DNA from 2 places in the Faecalicatena fissicatena genome. Region 2 is predicted to be linked to the other one. Evidence: riboswitches for the same ligand, from Rfam matches in the RefSeq annotation. Region 2 holds a riboswitch; the other holds the start of a gene.
The links. Region 2 has a riboswitch for thiamine pyrophosphate ahead of thiS (sulfur carrier protein ThiS). Riboswitches for the same ligand answer to the same signal wherever they lie in the genome.
Positions count from the first base shown of each region.

Region 1: linked by a shared signal. The riboswitch ahead of thiW (energy coupling factor transporter S component ThiW) and the one ahead of thiS (sulfur carrier protein ThiS) in region 2 are both predicted to bind thiamine pyrophosphate.

Region 1 covers NZ_JACLYY010000014.1:52,440-59,426, forward strand. Annotated here, with positions in the region: gene H7U36_RS12835 (ABC transporter ATP-binding protein) at 1-642, shown strand, start outside; gene H7U36_RS12840 (ABC transporter ATP-binding protein) at 635-2,368, shown strand; gene H7U36_RS12845 (trimeric intracellular cation channel family protein) at 2,530-3,195, shown strand; TPP riboswitch at 3,264-3,373, shown strand; gene thiW (energy coupling factor transporter S component ThiW) at 3,583-4,092, shown strand; gene thiC (phosphomethylpyrimidine synthase ThiC) at 4,336-5,646, shown strand; gene H7U36_RS12860 (polysaccharide deacetylase family protein) at 5,670-6,500, opposite strand; gene H7U36_RS12865 (MFS transporter) at 6,653-6,987, opposite strand, start outside.
Region 2 covers NZ_JACLYY010000013.1:28,351-35,337, reverse strand. Annotated here, with positions in the region: gene H7U36_RS12320 (4Fe-4S double cluster binding domain-containing protein) at 1-451, opposite strand, end outside; gene H7U36_RS12315 (acylphosphatase) at 483-758, opposite strand; gene H7U36_RS12310 (thiamine phosphate synthase) at 868-1,473, opposite strand; gene thiH (2-iminoacetate synthase ThiH) at 1,466-2,683, opposite strand; gene H7U36_RS12300 (thiazole synthase) at 2,712-3,500, opposite strand; gene thiF (sulfur carrier protein ThiS adenylyltransferase ThiF) at 3,599-4,237, opposite strand; gene thiS (sulfur carrier protein ThiS) at 4,243-4,446, opposite strand; TPP riboswitch at 4,778-4,884, opposite strand; gene H7U36_RS12285 (ABC transporter substrate-binding protein) at 4,937-5,941, opposite strand; gene H7U36_RS12280 (sensor histidine kinase) at 6,060-6,983, opposite strand.

The DNA.
Region 1 (6,987 bases), on a different contig from region 2:
ACCATCGCCAAGCTGATCGCCTCCCTCTGGGATGTGAAGGAGGGGAGCATCCGGATCGGCGGCGTGGACATCCGGGATCTGTCCCTGGAGGAGTATAACCGGAGGATCGCCTACGTCTCCCAGGACAATTACCTCTTTGACGACACCATCCGGGAAAATATCCGTATGGGGCGCCCCGGCGCCACGGACGGGGAGGTGGAGGAGGTGGCCAGAAGGAGCGGCTGCCACGACTTCATCATGGGCCTGGAAAAAGGCTACGACACAGTGGCAGGGGGCAGCGGCGGCCATCTGTCCGGCGGCGAGCGGCAGCGCATCGCCATTGCCCGGGCTATGCTGAAGGACGCGCCCATCGTGATACTGGATGAGGCCTCTGCCTACATGGACCCGGAGAACGAGGCGGTGATCCAGGCCTCCGTGGCCAGGCTGGTGCAGGGAAAGACGCTTATCGTCATCGCCCACCGCCTGTCCACCGTCAGCGATGCGGATCGGATCTTTGTGATCCGGGATGGCAGGGTGGACGCCGCGGGAACCCACGGGGAGCTGCTGGCCCAGGGCGGTCTCTACAGCCAGATGTGGGCGGCCCACATGTCCGTGAAGGACCAGGCTGCCAAAAAAGAGGAAGGAGGGGAGCTTCATGCTTAAAATTCTGAGAAAATTTTTTGATTTCTGCGGGGGAGAGAACCGGCGCAAATTTTACCTGTCCATCTTCTTCGGCGTGCTGATGGCCCTCTTTGAGGCCCTGAAAATCCCGGCTATCGTGCTCATGCTGGACGCGGTCATCGGGGGAAATGTGACTACAGCGGTGATCTGGCAGTGCCTGGGCATCTGTCTTGTCAGCATCATCGGCGGCTTCATCGTGAAGTATTACAACACCATCATCCAGTGTGAGGCGGGCTACGGCACCGCGGCGGGGAAGCGGATCGAGATCGCAGAGCACCTGCGGTATCTGCCCATGGGCTATTTTAACAGCAACAGCATGGGATACATTACCTCCGTCACCACCAACACCATGGAGAACCTGGGGGACGTGGCCACCAGAGTGGTCATGCTCACCACCCAAGGCGTGCTCACCACCCTCATCATCGCAGCCATGCTGCTCTTTTACGACTGGCGGATCGGCCTGGTGGTGCTGGCGGGCCTTCTCCTTTTCTTCCTTGTCAACAGCCGGATGCAGAGGAAATCCGAGAAGGTCTCCCCGAGAAAGATCGCTGCCGACTCCGGCCTTGTGGAAAAGCTGCTGGAGTACATCCAGGGCATCATGGAGGTGCGGGCCTACAATATGACGAGTGCCCAGAGCCGGAAGCTGGATGCGGCTATCAGCGAAAATGAGGACTGCAACTTTACGCTGGAGAAGACATTTATTCCCTACATGTGCGTCCAGAATTTTGTCACCAAGATGACCGGCGTGGCCATGACCCTCCTGTCCATCTGGTTTTATCTGGCGGGTACAATGGATCTGATCGTGTGCATCTCCATGATGATCTGCTCCTTTATCGTCTATTCCAGCCTGGACTCGGCGGGAAACTACTCAGCTCTGCTGCGGACTGTGGACGTGAGCGTGGATAAGGCACAGGAAATCCTGGATCTGCAGCCCATGGACACAGAGGGCAGGGACCTGACGCCCAAAAGTCACGACATCGATGTGGAGGACATTGCGTTCTCCTACGATAAGAGGCCCATCATCGACGGGATCACGGTTCACATCCCGGAGCGGACCACCACAGCTATTGTGGGGCCCAGCGGAGGAGGAAAGACCACCCTGTGCCATCTCATCTCCCGGTTCTGGGATGTGGATCAGGGCTGCGTGCGGCTGGGAGGCGTGGATGTGCGGGATTACAGCATGGACAGCCTGATGAAAAATTTCAGCTTTGTGTTCCAGAACGTGTACCTGTTCCAGGACACGGTCGCCAACAACATCCGCTTCGGTCAGGAGGAGGCGCCCATGGAGAAGGTGGTGGAGGCCGCCAAAAAGGCCTGCTGTCACGAATTTATCATGGCTTTGCCTGAGGGCTATGACACGGTTATCGGCGAGGGCGGGGCTTCCCTGTCCGGGGGAGAGAAGCAGCGTCTGTCCGTCGCCCGGGCCATGATGAAGGACGCCCCGGTCATCATCCTGGATGAGGCCACGGCAAATGTGGACCCGGAGAATGAGAAGGAGCTGGTGGAGGCCATCGACGCTCTGACAAAGGAGAAGACCATCCTCATGATCGCCCACCGGCTGAAGACAGTCCGCCATGCAGACCAGATCCTTGTGGTGGATAAAGGGAAAATTGTCCAGAGAGGGCGTCATGAGGAGCTGATGCAGGAGGAGGGCATTTATCGGAGGTTTGTGAACGCCAGGGAGACGGCGGCGGGCTGGAAGCTGTGACGCCGGGACACTGGGGAGAGAGCGGCCGGCGCAAGGACAGCTGCTTATAGGTCTGCTTATCGGAGTTTTCTTTTTAGACTTGTCATGGTATGGAATTGTGCTATAATGACCTGGGCTGTTATGCCCTGTATGAGAATGATGAGTATGAGAGGAAAAGAAAAATGAGTGTGCAGGATAACATTGTCTTTATACTGGAGATCATCGGCACGGTGGCCTTTGCGGTCTCCGGCGCGCTGGTGGGCATCCGCAAATCTATGGATATATTTGGCGTGTGCGTGCTGGGAGTGGTCACCGCCGTGGGCGGAGGAGCTATTCGGGACGTGGTGGTAGGGATCATTCCTCCCAATGTGTTTCGGGATCCGGTCTACGCGACGGTGGCGGTCCTTGTGTCCTGCCTTGTATTCGGGGTGGCGTATTTTCGCAGCTTTCGCTCCAGCGGCAGGCTGGGAAAGCTGTACGACGGAGCCATGCTCCTGATGGACGCGGTGGGGCTGGGAATTTTTACTGTGGTGGGTGTCAACGCAGGCATCCAGCAGGGGCACGGGGACAATACATTCCTTCTGATCTTCACCGGCACAGTGACCGGCGTGGGAGGGGGACTTCTCCGGGACATCATGGCAGGGGTCCCGCCCTACATATTTGTCCGCCACATCTATGCCTGCGCTTCCATAGCCGGAGCCGTGGCCTGCACGCTTCTCTACAGGACGACCGGGATCACGACGGCCATGTTCGCCGGAGTGCTGCTTGTCCTGGGGATCCGGTGTCTGGCCTCCCACTACCGGTGGAACCTTCCCAGGGTCAGGATGGAGGAGCAGGTAACAAAATAGAGAACCGAAAATCCTTGCAAATGACCTCCGGCAGGTCTATAATGACAAGTGATCAGATACAGTTGAATAAGCGTGTCACGGGGAGCTGGCCGTTAGCCGGCTGAGAGGAGGCTGTTATCGTCTCGACCCGCAACCTGATTTGGATAATGCCAACGTAGGGATGTGTATTCGTGTGTGAAATGGAGATGCCCTCGTGCATCTCTTTTTGTTTGATAGAAAACCTTGTTTCTGTCAAACAAAACACTCCGTGGGATGCGCACTCGCGCAAAGCAGAAAATAGTCGCTAAAGCGACTGCGCTCGGCGCGAAAGTTCCGCAAGCGGAACTCTTATTTCACAGCAAAGCTTTCCACTGGATCTGAGGACATAGAGAAAGGAGCTGTGTATTGATGAAACAAAATACAGCAACGAAAAAGCTGGTGCTGGCGGGAGTTCTCACAGCCCTGGCCGTGGTGGGGAGTCTGATCAGTTTTCCCATAGCGGGCAGCAAATGCGCTCCGGTACAGCACATGGTCAACATTCTGGCCGCGGTTACGCTGGGACCCGGCTGGGGCGTGGGGATTGCGTTTACGGCAAGCCTTCTGCGCAATATCCTGGGGATCGGAAGCCTTCTGGCATTTCCCGGCAGCATGGTGGGAGCCCTCTGCTGCGGACTGGTCTATGCGGCCTGTAAGAAGCTGGCCCCGACCTGCGTGGCAGAGGCCCTTGGGACAGGCATCCTGGGCGGACTTTGCGCCTACCCGGCAGCCAAACTTCTGATGGGGATGGAGCCTGCGGGACTTTTCGTGTACGTTGTCCCGTTCCTCGTGTCTACAGTGGCGGGGAGCATACTGGCCTTTATCCTGATCACAGTGCTGGAGAAGGGCGGCGTGATGAGCCAGCTGCGGGCAGCAGGGTAAATGTGTTTATCGGAGGGCGTGCCCTCTGAAAAAGCGGCAGATTGGGGACACCACCTTCTGCCGCTATAGAAAAATCTGGTTGTACTGCAAAGGAGGAAATACAGCCATGATGATCACCGCGTTATACAGAGGTGAAGGCGTCGGCATCCGGACGGGGAGAAGGGAATTTTGCGTTCCTTTGTCCTGCGTTTTCCATGGCCGGCGTCGGAGAAAACAGGACAAATACAAATGGAGGTAGGAGAAATGGAAGCTTACACAACACAGATGGATGCGGCCCGCAAGGGCATTGTGACACCCCAGATCAAAAGGGTGGCAGAGAAGGAGAAGATGCCGGTAGAAAAGCTCATGCAGCTGGTGGCGGAAGGGAAGGTTGCGATCTGCGCCAACAAGCGCCACACCTGCCTGGATCCGGAGGGCGTGGGCAGCATGCTCCGCACAAAGATTAATGTAAACCTAGGGGTGTCCAGGGACTGCAAGGACTATGACATCGAGATGCAGAAGGTGATGAGCGCTGTCAATCTGGGGGCGGAGGCCATCATGGATCTCTCCAGCCACGGAAACACCCAGCCCTTCCGGCAGAAGCTGACAAGCGAGTGCCCGGTTATGATCGGGACAGTGCCGGTATATGACAGTGTGATTCATTATCAGAGGGATCTGGCCACTCTGACGGCCAAGGATTTCATTGATGTGATTCGTCTCCACGCGGAGGACGGAGTGGATTTTGTGACGCTCCACTGTGGCATTACCCGCAAGACCATTGAGCAGATCCGGAAGCACAAGAGAAAAATGAACATTGTGAGCCGGGGAGGAAGCCTGGTGTTTGCCTGGATGAGCATGACCGGGGAGGAGAACCCCTTTTATGAGTATTTTGACGAGATTTTGGACATCTGCGAGGAGTATGATGTGACCATCTCCCTGGGAGACGCCTGCCGTCCCGGCTGTCTGGCCGACGCCACAGACGTGTGCCAGATCGAGGAGCTGGTCCGCTTAGGCGAGCTGACCAAGCGGGCCTGGGACCACAATGTGCAGGTCATGGTAGAGGGACCGGGACATGTGCCCCTTGACCAGGTGGCTGCCAACATGGAAGTGCAGAAGAGCATCTGCATGGGCGCCCCCTTCTATGTACTTGGACCTCTCGTCACAGATATCGCGCCGGGCTACGATCACATCACAGCAGCCATCGGCGGCGCGGTGGCTGCCATGAGCGGCGCTGCCTTCCTGTGCTATGTGACGCCGGCAGAGCATCTGGCCCTTCCCAATGTGGATGACGTGAAGCAGGGCATCATCGCCTCCAAGATCGCGGCTCACGCGGCGGACATCGCCAAGGGTATCCCGGGTGCGAGAGATATAGACGACCGTATGGCCGAGGCGAGACAGAAGCTGGACTGGGATGCCCAGTTTGCATGTGCCCTTGATCCGGAGACAGCAAAAGCGATCCGGGACAGCAGGAGCCCGGAGGACGACCACAGCGACACATGCAGCATGTGCGGTAAATTCTGCGCGGTGCGCAGCATGAACAAAGCTCTGGCAGGGGAGTACATTGATATCCTCTAGGACAGGGGGTGCCTCTTTTTACGCTATCTGTCTGACTGGATCAGCTCTTCCAGGGAGCCGAAGGAGTAGCCCATGTCCTCCCATTTTCCCAGAAGCTCATCCATGATCTCCCCGTTGGTGGAGGAGGTGCTGTGGAGGAGGACGATGGCGCCCGGGTGGATGCGGCCAAGCAGCTTGTCAAAGGCCTCCTCCTTTGAGGGCTGGTCGTCCTGGTACCAGTCCACGTAGGCCAGGCTCCAGAAGAAGGTGTGGTAGCCAAGCTCTTTGGCCATCTTCAGATTTTCCACATTGTACTTCCCCTGGGGCGGGCGGTAAAGCTTTGTCATCTCCTTTCCGGTGATTTTTTTATAGGATGCTTCCACACCATCCAGCTCTTCCCGGAAGGTCTCCAGAGTGGAGATCCGGGACATATCGGGGTGGGTGGAGGTGTGGTTGCCTACAATGTGTCCTTCCTCCTCCATCCGGCGGATCAGGTCCGGGTTCTCAGAGATAAAATTGCCCACCACAAAAAAGGCGGCGGGAGCCTCGTGCTTTTTCAGTGCATCCAGGATGGGCTTGGTGTTGCCGTTCTCATAGCCTGCGTCAAAGGTCAGGTAGATCCGCTTTTTATCTGTGTCGCCCAGATAGTAGGCGTCGTACCGTGCCAGCTCCTGGGAGGTGGCGTTTCCCACAGGGGGCTGGCCCTCCTCCTGGAAGCCAAGGCCCCAGTTCCCCTCCGCGGAGGACTGGATCCGGTCAGAGTGGGAGGCGGCGACAAAGGAGGTCACCTGGGCGGCGGTGCGGCCGAGGAGAAAGGCGGCGGCCAGGAGAAGTGTGACCCGGAGGCAGGGGAGTGGTTTTATTTTGCGGTACATAGGGCTGTATCCTTGCTCTTACAGTTGTCTCTTTATTATATGATAGAGGCGGGCTGCGTATGACGGAGGAGATTTTATATCTTTCAGCGGGAAAAAGGCCGGAAGCGCTGTGAATGAGCGCTTCCGGCTTTCTCTGTACCATCCGGTTGCCTTCAAATGGAACCCTTCATCCTTCGGTTCACGGTAAGCAAGCCAATCACTAGAAGAATCGGAAAGATTGTAGCGGCCAGCAGTCCCGCTTTCAGATTGCCGTCAGCCAGTTCCGAGAGGCTCCCTACCAATGCCGGGCTTATTGTTCCGCCAAAATCTCCTGCTAATGCCAAAAAAGCGAACATAGCGGTGCCGCCTTGCGGACACTTTTGGGAAGAAAGGCTGATCGTGCCTGGCCACATAATGCCTACGCTGAAACCGCAAAGAGCGCACCCTGTCAGGCCAAGAAGCGGCACGGGGGAAAGGGAGGCCAGCAGATAGCAAGACACGCACAGCA
Region 2 (6,987 bases):
GCTCTGTCACCAGAATACAGCTCTTTCCAATCCATCCAAGCCCGGCCCTTGTGGCCACTGTCTTGTGGGGAAGGGGCGTTCTCCACTCCTCGTCCTGGCTGACCCTGTCCGTAGTCTGGGCCCAGGCCTGGAACCCCTTTCCCCTCAGGAAAGCCTCCCCGGCGAGCACGATCTCATTGAGCTTCCGGTTCATGGCATGGTAAGTCTCATAATATTCCTTCGTGGGGCCCTCCAGAAGCTGCCGGATGATTGGATCCGGGACCGGCAGGGCCACGGCAACGCCCACTGAATACGCCTGTCCTCTCAGATCGCCGCAGCCTGCCAGAGCCGCCCCTGCGCTCTCCAGCAGGCCCTTAAGCTCCTCCCATAGCAGTCTCCCGTAACCGGCACCTGCTTTCTCCGGCGTAAGCTCCTCTCTCCTGTCTCTGTCCCCGCACATCTTCTCGCTCATCCTTTTTATCCCTCTCTTTACATCTGTTTTCTCACATCAGGACCTTAAAGCTTTTTTCTTCCTCTTCTACAGGGATATCCTTCCCGTCGACCCAGTCAATCTCAATAAAGCTGTCGTGGTTCAGTCCCTGCAGAAGCTTGTCCACGAGCTGGGGGCGCCCCTGGATCTCCAGCGTCACTGTGCCGTCCATCTCGTTTCTCACCCATCCTGTCAGCCCCATGGATTTTGCCAGGTATTTTGCCTTGTAGCGGAAGCCTACGCCCTGCACCCTCCCGCGAAAATTCAATCTCCTTCTGACTTCAGCCATGTCTTCCTCCTGTCACTTGTTTTTGTATATTGTTATTATTGTAAATCCTTTTCCCTGGACTGACAAGTGGTTTGGCAGCGCAAGGCAGAGCAAAACAGCTTGCAGCTCCTTATATCCGCATCATTTCCGACATGACACAGGCCCCGGCCGCCCCGCAGGAGAGCACCTCCTCCACCTGGCCCTGGCCTGTATGGATACCGCCGATGGCCCAGACAGGCGCCGGCGACAGTCTGCAGATTTCTTTTAGATAGGAAAGCCCCCGGGGCGGCAGCCCCTTCTTGCAGTCTGTGCTGTAAATATGTCCGGCCGTCAGACAGGTAGCTCCCAGACGCAGAGCCTCCCCCGCCTCAGCCGCGGAGTGAACGGAAGTGCCCACATGCACAAAGGACTCCAGAAGTCCCTGCTCTCTGTAGGCGCGCAGCAAAGGCAGAGGCAGATGGATGGCCTTCACCCCTGCTCTCAGCGCGGCTTCCGGGTAGGTGTGGTAAACGCAGGGCACCTGATAGGCTCTGCACACTTCCAGCACCTGTCCAGCCAGGAGGGTGTAGTCCCTCTCCGCCAGATCCTTCTCCCGCAGGATCACAGCCGCCGGGTGCAGCCTGCACACCCGCTCGATCTGCTCAAGGAAGGGCCTGGCGGCCAGGTGGCGGTTTGTCACAGCCGCCACCCGGGACATAATATTTTCTCCGCCCTCTTCCCTGTGTGTCCTACACATAGATGTACTCCGCCATCACAGGCTGCAGATGATTGGCCTCCAGTGCGTGGTAAACCTCGTCCACAGAGCGGCCGTCTGAAATCTCGAACTGCTCGTCTCCCTTGTCCGCCACTTCCTCGCCGTGCTCCCCTATGCCGGTGCTGACTCCCGCGGAGATCTTGGTGGCAGCGATCTGCACCAGGTTGTCCCGCACTCTGGCGCACTCCCGGCTGGAGATGGTGATGCTGGCAAAGGGCATGAAGAGCCGGTAGGCGCACACCACCTGGAGGAGCTGGGCTTCGTGGACGTCCATGGGATTGATCCTGTCATTGTTGATGATAGGCCGAAGCCTGGGGCAGGAAAAGGCAATCTCCCCGTGGGGATATTTCTTCTGCAGCAGCCAGGCGTGCATGCCTGTGGCGAACGCGTCCTTTCGGAAATCATCCAGTCCTAAGAGCGCCGCAAATCCCACGCCCCTCATGCCGCCCATGAGAGCTCTCTGCTGCGCATTGAACCGGTAGGGGAAAATCCTCTTGTGCCCGGCCAGATGGAGAGTCTCGTACTTATCTGAATTGTAGGTCTCCTGGAAGACCGTCACATAGTCCGCCCCGCATTTTTGCAGATAGGCGTACTCGTCTGAGTTCATGGGGTAGACCTCCAGGCCGATGACCCGGAAATATTTCCTGGCAATCTGACAGGCCCTTCCGATGTACTCCACCGTGGACTTCTTTCTGCTCTCCCCTGTCAGGATCAGGATCTCCTGAAGTCCGGTCTTTGCGATGGCCGCAAACTCCCGCTCGATCTCCGCCTCGTCAAGCTGCGCCCTCTTGATACGGTTGTGGCAGTTAAAGCCGCAGTAAATACAGTAATTTTCACAGTAGTTTGCAATGTAGGCCGGGGTGAACATGGCGACGGAATTGCCGAAATGCTTCCTCGTCTCCGCCTGGGCTGCCTGGGCTATCTCCTCAAGGAGCGGCATGGCCGCCGGGGAGAGGAGGGCCTTGAAATCCTCCAGGGACCGGTTGTCCCTTGCCAGTGCCCTTCGCACGTCAGCCTCCGTGTAGCTGTCATAGTCGTATCCTTTCACCTCGGAGATGACCTTGTCCATCACCTCCGAGCCAATGTCCTCCATGTCCGGCAGGTAGGTCATATGGTCGATCCGGTTCTTCCTCTGGTGCTCCCGGATCTCATCGCTTAAAATGCTTTCATTTACATGGTTTTCTGCGCTCATTTTCGCAAGCCTCCTTCTGCGTCCAATGTTAATCTCTCAGATACCCGGTAAGGGGTGACGAAGCGCTTCCTCCTTTTGCACGGACGCTTCCCATCCCCGCGAGGTAAGCGGCGCGGCCCGCCTCCACGGCCAGCTTCATGGCTCCGGCCATGGCCGCAATGTCTCCCGATGTGGCGATGGCAGTGTTAGCCATAACGGCGGCAGCCCCCATCTCCATGGCCTCGCATGCCTGGGAGGGCTTCCCGATCCCGGCGTCCACAATGATGGGAAGATCGATCTCATCGATAAGGATCTGGATAAATTCCTTGGTGCACAGTCCCTTGTTGGACCCGATGGGCGCCCCCAGAGGCATGATGCAGGCAGCACCCGCGTCCGCCATGTCCCTTGCCATATTCAGATCCGGATACATGTAGGGCATCACGGTAAACCCTTCCTTTGCCAGGATTTCCGTGGCTTTGACCGTCTCGTAGTTGTCCGGGAGGAGGTATTTGCTGTCCCGCATGATCTCGATCTTGATAAGATCGCTTCCGCAGACCTCCCTGGCCAGCCGTGCGATGCGCACCGCCTCCTGGGCATTTCTGGCTCCCGACGTGTTGGGCAGGATAGAGACGCCCTCCGGTATGTAATCCAGGATGTTGGCAAGTCCTCCCTCGTTTGCCCGCCGCAGGGCCATCGTGACGATCTGAGCCCCCGCGTGCTCCACTGCCGCCTGGATCAACTCCAGGGAATACTTGCCTGACCCCAGGATGAACCTGGAGGTAAATGTATGGTCTCCCAGCTTCCACGTATCCTTTTTGATTTCTGTATTTGTCTCCATTTTTTCTCCTTTCTGCCGCCGGAACAGGCGGCGCCTTTCTCTTCAGTTCTGTCTTCTTTTCTTCTGTTTCTCCTACTATAGTCTGCCAGGGGCGTGATCTACCTCTCTCCCAGTATAAGCCGCAGCACCATATTGGCCTGGTGCGCCGCGCAGAGAGCCACCCTGGGAGCCATAAGGCCCCGCCCTGCCTCCGCCTCGGTCTTTTCATCCCCGCACAGATAAAAATGGGAGGTGACCCGTCTTGTGCGAATCTCATTGCTGTCCCCATATCCGGCCATACCGCTGGCGGCCACCAGATATTTCTCCGGGAAATGCTCCAGCACCTCCCCCGCAAGCATGGCCTTATTCTCCGCAATATCAAAGGCCTCGCAGATATAGGCGTCATCCCGCAGCAGCTCTGCCGCGTTTTCCTCTGTCACACGCAGGCAGTCGGTCCGCAGCTCAAGCCACGGATTGATACGCAGCAGATTTTCCCGGAGGGCCTCGGTCTTGTACATGCCCACCTGGTCTGCAAAATACTGCTGCCTGTTCAGGTTGGTCACATCCACCCGGTCAAAATCAATGAGATGGAGATGCCCCACTCCGATTCTGGCCAGGCTGACCGCTATGTTGGATCCCAGACCCCCAAGTCCAGCCACGGCCACCCGGGCCGCGCGGATCCGGGCCTGAACCTCCTCCGTGTGACGGTCAATGAGCGCCTGAGAGATCTCCTCCTCTGTGATCCTGATGTCCCTCATCTTCTCTAGCCTCCTCCCACAAAGCTCACGACCTCCAGTGTATCTCCGTCATCGATAAGACAGCTCTCATGCTCTCTTTTTGGTACGATGGCTCCGTTTTTTTCCACGGCCACCCGGTCCGACCGGTAGCCCTTCTCTTCCAGAAATGCGCTGACAGAAAGAGAAGACGAAAATATCTCTTCCTGCCCGTTTATGCGCGCTGTGATCATAAAGCTCTCCTCCTTTCTCCCTAAGCAGGCCGCTGCGCCGGAACCGAAGCGGGATATTGCTCCGAGATTCCCCGGGCTATTCCCGGCTATTTCCAGGATATTCCCCGAGATTTCCCAAGAAAAAAGGTTCACGAAAGAATACACCCGCGGTGGTGCACCCCTTCGTGAACCGTCTTAATCCATTTCCTGTTCACTCACATAGTCCTGCTGTATTTTGTTGTCTGTAAATCTCCTGACCTTTCTGCCAGACAAAGCGGGGCAGGTCCGCCCCTTTTTGCCGAAAGGATTTCTCTATAGAATAAGAAAAGGGAAATGGCATCATGCCATTTCCCGCAGTCTCTCATCTTTCTCCCTACGTTGGCATTATCCAAATCAGGTTCCCGGGTCGAAGTTCACAACTTCCTCTCAGCCTGTCTACAAGCTCCCCATATGCAATTTACATGTTCCAATATACTCATTTTCCCGTGAAAAGTCAATAGCCTTTCTTCCTCTACTCGGCTTCTATGGCCTCGTAGCCCTCAGGGATAGTAATGCCCAGCTCCTCGCAGATCGTGGGATTGTACTTTTTCGTCACCTGGGCTGCTGTCTCTACGTCCATGGTGGAGATGTCAGCGCCCTCCTCCAGGATCTTGTAGGCCATCTCGCCCGTCTGGTATCCCAGGTCGTAGTAGCTGATGGAAAGAGTAGCCACGCCGCAGCCGCTGCAGATGCCCTCCTCCCCCGCGATCACCGGAACCTTGGCAGGAAGACAGATGTTATTGATGATCTGGGTATTGGACGCCATAGTGTTGTCCGTGGGGATGTAGATGGCATCACAGTCCTCCACCGCATTTTGAGTCACAGACTGAATCTCGTTGGAGTCTGCCGCTGTGTACTCCTTGTAGGAAATGCCGTCCGCCTCCAGCTCTGCCTCAAAAAGCTCTGCCTGGTATTTGGAGTTGGATTCGGAGGAGCAGTACAGAATTCCCACTGTCTGGGCGTCCGGCACAAGCTCCAGGAGCATGTCCTCCTGCTCCTCGATAGGCGCCAGGTCGCTGGTTCCTGAAATATTCACTCCCGTGGCTCCTGTCCAGTCATCGATGCCCAGCGCACTGCCGTAATCAGTAACGGAAGTTCCCAGGATCGGGATGTCTGACGTCGCCTGGGCTGCTGTCTGGAGAGGCAGGGTAGCGTTGGCAAGAATTAAATCTACATCAGAAGAAACAAAATTATTAACGATGGTGGAGCACATAGTCTGCTCTCCCTGTGCGTTCTGCACGTCAAACTCTACATTGTCCTCGCCAAACAGCTCCCGGCAGGCATCCTGAAACCCTTCCGTGGCCGCATCCAGAGCCGCATGCTCCATCTGCTGGCAGATTCCTATAGTATATGTACCGCTTCCGCCTGCGTCATCTCCGCTGCTTCCAGAGCTGTCTCCTGAGCTGCTTCCGCAGGCTGCAAGTGCGGCTGTCATGACTGCTGTCAGTAAGATTGCTGTTACCTTTTTTAACTTCATGTCCTTTTCCTCCTGTCGCTTTATCGCTTAAAACTTCTACACTTTATAGTGCTAAAGTATTTATGAAATAAATTATACAGAGATACGCAGAAAAGTCAAGCCCTTTTTTATTTTCTTTTCACACGTCCTCTGTATACCCCTTTGCTCCACATGGCAGCGCCGCAAGCTGCACCTCAGCCACAAACCAGTCTTCCTCCATACGGGCGGCGATATCTCCCTCCATCCTGCGGGCCAGCTCTCTGGCAATGGAGAGGCCCAGCCCCGTGGAGGTCCGGCTCCTTGCCTCATCTGCCTTGTAGAACCTGTCAAACACATGCTCTGTATCAATCTTGTCCGGACAGGACACCTGGTTGGCAAAGGTCATGACAGCCCTGTTCCCCTGCCTCTTGAGCGCAATGCGGATCTTCTTCTCGCCGTGGTCCATCCCGTTCTTAATGAGATTCTGGATGACCCGCCTGAGGGCACGGGGGTCTGCCTCCACACAGATTTCCTCCTCAGGAATGGAAAACTCCGGTCTGATCCCAAGCGCCAGCCATTCCTCGTAGTAGGAAAACAGCGTCTCCTTCAGGATCCGGTTCAGCCGGCAGGCTGTCCTCTCTATTTCATAGCGCCCGCCCTGGAGTTTCGTGTAAGTGAACAGCTCCTCCAGCATCTCCTTCAGACTGCCGATCCTCTCCTGGATGATGCGGATATACCGTTCCTGCTCCTCCGGGTCTCTGGTCTCCCGGAGGAGCTGAAAATACCCGTCCAGGGAGGTGAGAGGCGTGCGGATATCGTGGGACAGGTCCGTGTAGATGCGGGCAATCTCTCCCTCCTTTTCCATGTACTCTCTGTGTTCACTTTTCATCTCCAGCAATAGTTCATTGAGCTCTTCTGCCAGCTCGCCCACCCCGCCGGCCCGGATCTGGGTCGTGATGAGCATATTGCTGTCGTGCTCCCGCAGGAACGCGATCTGGCGGCAGATGTCTTTCATCTGCCGCTGGTATTTCCACAGCACTACCGCTAGGATCACGATACCTGTTATAAGGATAATAGTCAACATCCTG